2 regions of the Rossellomorea sp. LjRoot5 genome follow, and region 1 is predicted to be linked to the other one. Evidence: predicted binding sites of a transcription regulator. Region 1 holds the regulator's gene; the other holds the start of a gene.
What was found. The regulator NrdR, encoded in region 1, represses ribonucleotide reductase genes. The targets are predictions, from matches to a motif close to AACACNATATATNGTGTT.

Region 2: the regulator NrdR is predicted to act here: its motif matches at 1,750-1,767, upstream of ACSQ2E_RS08695 (vitamin B12-dependent ribonucleotide reductase).

The regions. Positions count from the first base shown of each region.
Region 1 covers NZ_CAXUQN020000001.1:1,400,273-1,403,448, reverse strand. Annotated here, with positions in the region: gene ACSQ2E_RS07165 (replication initiation and membrane attachment family protein) at 1-1,009, opposite strand, end outside; gene nrdR (transcriptional regulator NrdR) at 1,077-1,532, opposite strand; gene ACSQ2E_RS07155 (cytosolic protein) at 1,615-1,995, opposite strand; gene speD (adenosylmethionine decarboxylase) at 2,129-2,509, opposite strand; gene ACSQ2E_RS07145 (glyceraldehyde-3-phosphate dehydrogenase) at 3,163-3,176, opposite strand, start outside.
Region 2 covers NZ_CAXUQN020000001.1:1,705,135-1,708,310, reverse strand. Annotated here, with positions in the region: gene ACSQ2E_RS08695 (vitamin B12-dependent ribonucleotide reductase) at 1-1,612, opposite strand, end outside; gene ACSQ2E_RS08690 (lipoate--protein ligase family protein) at 1,963-2,799, opposite strand; gene ACSQ2E_RS08685 (rhodanese-like domain-containing protein) at 3,010-3,176, shown strand, end outside.

The sequences.
Region 1 (3,176 bases):
CAGCTTGCAGATCAGCTTTTGAGGGGGATCCGCCATTGGATATATCCGATAATACGTCCTTTGGTGAGGTCGTTTCCAGGTAGTCGATGAGCTCTTCCTCCTGGGAAAGTGGTTTATCCCGTTCTACAGGCTTCTTCGTTTCCACTCTGGTCGTCAAATCAGGCAGTTGATCACCTGTTTGCATACCATACCAGTCACGGGCCGTTTTACGCAGCAATTCGATATCGATCGTATCATCCGCATCCAATGAGCTTAAGACGATATTCTTCATTTGAAGAGGATCGATCCCGTACAGATAGCTCAGCTTCAATACCGTTTCCTTCACTTTCGGCGTAAAGGCTTTGCGCGGGACCATGGATTCCGATAACCCGGCTAGCAGCAGCGAAAAATCAAAATCGATTTCGTCCAGTGCAAGTCCATCATTCTTACCGTATTTCATATATTGTTCACCTGACCCGGTTTCCGAATCCACATTCGCATCATGGTGGAGAAAATTAATCGGTTCAGACGTGAAAACATCTTGGAATGATCGGGTAATGGCTGTGTACTGACTTTTATCAGCTGACACATCCGTAAAAAATTTCTTCAAACGCAAATAATGGGTCCGGCCGATCTTACGGTACAAATACACATTCAGCATACCATCATGAAAGAATTCCTGAGGGGAGAGGGGGGGCTGCAGTTCATAAAGAAAACGGCGGTCTTCATCATCCCTTTTTTCATAAACCTTCAACAATCCGATCCCTTCAAGCTTCATCCTTGCTTCGTAGACGTCCTGAAGATTGACGGACAGGACGTTCATCAAGTGATAATGGGTCGAATCCGTCGACCAGAGCCGATTTTCCTCCACTTCCCCCCATAAACTCATATAGAGGCTGTAGCAAATGGAACCGATTAAAGGCTGGTATAGAAACGTAATGATTTTCCGGTCATATTCCTGAAGCATTCCATGTGTCCCTACCGTGTAGTGATCGATCGGCTGTATTTCATTCCAATGCTTCTTCATCATAGTTGGATTCTACCTTTCAATAAATAAAGAGAAAAGAGCCAAAGAATTCCATCTTCAGCTCATTCTTCTACTCTTTTTTTATTAATTCTTTTAATTCGTCTATAAATACATTAATATCCTTAAATTGTCGATATACGGATGCAAAACGGACATATGCCACTTCATCAACTTTCGCAAGGTGATCCATGACCATCTCACCGATCTTCACAGATTCTACTTCAGAAGCCCCTTGATTCCGCAGGTCTTTTTCAATATCTGTTGAGATCTTTTCTAATCTCTCAAGAGGTACCGGCCGCTTCTCACAAGCCTTGATCAGTCCCCTCAAAATCTTTTCTCGACTAAACTCTTCTCTTACCCCTTCTTTTTTCACCACAATTAAAGGAAGCTCTTCAACCTTCTCAAAGGTCGTGAAGCGAAACGTACATTCTTCACATTCTCTTCTTCTCCTGATGGAACGTCCTTCATCAGCAGGTCGTGAGTCCACCACTCGTGTACCATTATGCTGGCAAGACGGGCATTTCATAATATCAGCTCCGTAATTACATACTATTACCTTCATCATATAAAAAAGCTGTCACTTACACAAGCTTCTATAGGATTTAGCGTTATTTCACCTTTTTTAATTCGCTATCAAGCTGGTGATAATAATGGTTGATTTGCGCTTTTAAAACGGTATATGTACCAAAGATCTTCCCTTTATCCGCACTGACCTTGAAATCGACTGCCGTTTCAAGCGGCCGCACGGTAATGACCGTGGCAACGATAAATAATTGAGGCGTGCCGTTTTTCCGGACCGTAATTTCCCCTCTGTCCTTGGACTGGGAGATCACGTCATATTCTGACGATGAGAATAACCCCAGTACTGCATTAAATGCACCTTGATGCATGGATTTATAATAGCGTGATTGCAGTTCCTTATCTTCATGCTGATCGGACGTTTCACACTCCGATTGAAATCGCTTTAACAGGGTACGTATTCCACTCATATCAAGTTCCTCCCTTTAGTTACCCTTATTTTACACGAAAAGGCACGATTGAAAAACCCATAAGTGCACGTCGGAACGCGCGAAAAAAAAGAAGAGATGCATGAATCACGCATCTCTTCTGAGTTATTATCGATTAAAGGGCTTGAGCCTGGGACTTCTTCACTTGTACAGGACCCATTCCACGCGGCAATTCAATTGTTTCGCGTGTGTCAGCACCAAGAGCATCTGCAATATATTCAGCTGCGATATTAGGATCTAAATCACCGCAAGTATATACATCAATACTGGCATAACCATGTTCAGGAAAACTGTGGATCGTTAAGTGTGATTCTGAGATAATCACTACTCCACTAACACCTTGAGGCGCAAACTTATGAAAAGCTACCTCACGCACTTCTGCACCTGACTTAAGCGCAGCATCTACGAATGTTTTCTCAATTCCTACTACATCGTTTAATTTTTCAAAATCGCAACCCCATAATTCTGAGATTACATGACGACCCATTGTTTCCATTTTCGTATTTCCCCCTTTGACATAATTTTTTTCGTCAAAATGAACGTATCCTTTGGCAAAATCTTAACTACCACGGGGGAAAGTTAGTCCGAAGAGGTCCTAACCCTTTAAGTAGTTAAATCAGTATTCATTTGCTAATAAGAAGTTCACGAAAAATAGTATACTTTGTTTAAAACTCTTTTGCAATAAATTTTTATAAAGTTTTTTATATGGGTAGGTTATCTGATTTGGCTATGGTGTAAAAACCATGACCGTTCCTTTCCGCTGCAGGCACTTGCTTTCCGCGGGGCTGGCGGTGAGCCCCTCGAGGTCATAAGCTAAATGGCCCAAGAAGGCAAAAGAACGCCTTCTTAGTCCATTCATCTTATGCTTGTCGGGGCTGAGCGAGCCGCCTCCGCATTTCGAACTGTCCCGCTATTCCCGCAGGAGTCGTGTGCCTTCCGCTTCATTCCACTCTGTGGTACTACACTAGCTTTACATTTTTACAGATAGTGGAAATCAACTCTTTTTAAAACTTACAAACAGACATTACACGATAGCCTCTAGATTCCTTCATTTTTAAGAAAACTTACTCTGTCCATTTATAAAAAGAAAAGAACGCACCTGAAAAAGGTACGTTCTAAGGTTTTGCTTTATGATTTATGTTGGTTCTTTCAAACGTTGACTT
Region 2 (3,176 bases), 300 kb from region 1:
TTTCATCCAGGAAGTATGGAGTCGCGTCGATGACATTGTCCTGCATGCGGACGCCTACTTCCACCGTCCGCTTCAATTTTTCAAAATCAACTGTTTTCGTTTCTTTATCGGCGAATCGGGCAAGGTTGACAGCTGCCAGGTTACATACTGAATATGGTGCAAGCGGCTGCTCGCCACAAGGGTTCGTAGCGACTACTTTCTGCCCATATGCTTTCGCATTCGTCATATCATTTGCGTTATCGATAAAGAAGATTCCAGGTTCAGCCGAGTACGTTGCACACACATTGATCAGGTTCCACAGTTCCTTCGCCTTGATTTTGCGGTAGGTACGCACTTTATATCCGAGCTTTTCCCACTCACGTACATCGCCTACATTGTGCCACTCTTCATTATAGTACTTCATTTGCTCTTCATTATAGCTTTCCACATCTGGGAAGCGCAGTTCATAATCACGATCGTTTTCCACTGCTTCCATAAAGTCGCTTGTCAGGCAGACGGAGATGTTCGCCCCTGTCAGGAATTCTGAATTATGGACGCTGTACGTTCCGCCTGTGCGCAGTTTTTCTTCTGCATTCTTAAGGATCTTCGCATCAAATCCACCATAGCCGGGGATTTGTCTGTAGTTCAGGATCCCTTGATACATCGCTTCCTCTTGCTCTGTAAGAGGGGTGAATTTCAACTTTTCCTGAGCCGCCTTTTTAATGGTTTCATCTTCCGTGTTTTCCAGAAGATAACGCAGGATACGCGGGTTTTGCATTTTAGAAGTAATGAATTCGATAATATCCGGATGCCAATCGGTTAACATAATCATTTGGGCCCCACGTCTTGATCCGCCCTGCTCAACCAAATGAGTCAATTTCGCAATATCGTCCAGCCAGGAAACGGAGCCTGATGATTTACCGTTGACGCCTTTCGCCAGTGTATTGCGTGGACGAAGCGTCGATCCATTCGTTCCGACTCCGCCGCCTCGGCTCATGATCTCCATCACCTGCTTGCGGTGTTCTGAAATACCTTCGCGGGAATCCTGTACGAATGGCATCACGTAACAGTTGAAGTATGTTACGTCCGTGCCTGCACCCGCTCCGTACAGGACCCGTCCGGCAGGAACAAAATGCAGGTTCACTAGTTCATGATAGAATTTTTCAAACCAAACCTGTCTCTTTTCAGGAGTTTGTTCCACTTCTGCCAAGCCTGTTGCGTTACGCTTCGCAATTTGTTCATAGTAGACTTCAAGTGGTTTTTCAATGACATCGAGTGTCCTCGAGACAATCCCCGTCTCCATTTCCTCCGGTTTATCGATGGCACTTCTGTACTCTTCTTCGATCCAGACAGATGCTTTTTTCGTTTCCCAATCGATGCTTGATATGTAGCCCAATCCCCTTGCAGGGAACTTCGGATCTTCCTTGATGGTGAGGACCACGAAATCTCCTTCGGAAAGAGTGATCTTTTCCGTGTCTTTGAACGAATAACGATCGATCATGACAAGACGGGATACACCTTTGTGTGTAGTTTTCATATCCGGTGTAATGGGATGTACTTGAGGAAACAATCCAATATCCTTATTTAATCTCTCGGTGTTTAATTTCATCGTATTTTTCGACGCAACAGTCATAAAGACAACTCCTTCTATCTCAAATGTTTCAGTTTCTGCTTTCTTCACTGATGTATTATATCAATTATTAAGATATCATAGCCATTCTGGAAAAGCAATAAATAAACACAACATATTGTGTACGAAAAATTATTCGACACACCATATATTGTGTTTTGGGTCAATAGGTCATTTGTTTGTCAAACGGTTAATATGCCAATAAAAATAGAAAACGGGAGAAAAGAATAGAAAATCATATAATACTCCGTCCATTTCTATTAATTTAGAACTTGATATAAAATAAAGCACCGTTATCGTTGGTAAAATAGGAAAAAAGCGACAAGCATCGCTTTTTTTCTACAAAAAATTTTTTAACGTTTAAAATTCCACTCATCAGATTCGTATCGGGACTCGGCAAGATCCACAACATATTGTGTTTCCTCTTCAGAGAGCTCATAAGGCTCGAGATGGATGTTCAATCCTTTCTCAAAACCTTTTTTGAATGCTTCTTTCGCCATATCCATCGTGACCGGTACGGAACTGATTTCATTCATCGCAACAGCCTTGCTTTTAAATGCCCGCTGCATACGCTCTTTTACCCTGTCAGATGGGTAGTTAAACAGGCTGAACAGTTTATCCTCGTCAAGATCCAATAGAATCGAACCGTGCTGAAGGATGACACCTTTTTGCCTGGTCTGTGCACTTCCTGCCACTTTTCGTCCTTCAACGACAAGCTCATACCAGCTCGGAGCATCAAAGCAAACCGCTGAACGCGGGTTTTTTAATCCTTCCCGCTCTTCCGCCGTTCTTGGTACAGCAAAGTAGGCTTCGAGACCAAGACCTTGAAATCCCTTCAGAATCCCTTCGGAAATGACACGGTACGCTTCTGTGACGGTTCTCGGCATTTCCGGATGTTCTTCTGAAACGATGACGCTGTACGTCAATTCATGTTCATGAAGAACCCCTCTGCCTCCCGTCGGCCGTCTCACAAAACCAAGTCCATGCTCTTTGACGGCGTCAAGATTGATTTCCTTTTCCACTTTTTGAAAATAACCGATGGAAAGTGTCGCTGGATCCCACCCGTAAAACCGGATCGTAGGAGGGATCTTCCCTTCACTGTGCCAATCAAGCAATGCCTCATCAAGAGCCATATTATAAGAGGGAGAACAATTACCGGAGTCAATAAATCTCCACGTTTCCTTTTTCATGCAGCATACCTCATTTACGTCTTCTGTTTAATATTGATATGTAAAAATCCATCTTCATTCAAGTCCGTTACTAGTCTATCAAATCCAATCGAAAAAACAAAGAAAAACAGATTGGAAAGTGTTTGCTGTAAAATAATAAATTTGTTTTGATTCTTACTCACTTCATGAATATAATAGAAGATAGCGCACTTGTAGAAAGGAGCATGAATGATGGAAGGATTATATATTCTTTTAGTCGTACTTGGTGGAATCATCATCTATTCACTTTTTACGTTCTTCTATCAAAAGAGAATCGTGAATACATTGAATGAGGAAGAATTTCGAGCAGGATATCGTAAAGCTCAATTGATAGATGTTCGTGAAGCGAATGAATTTGA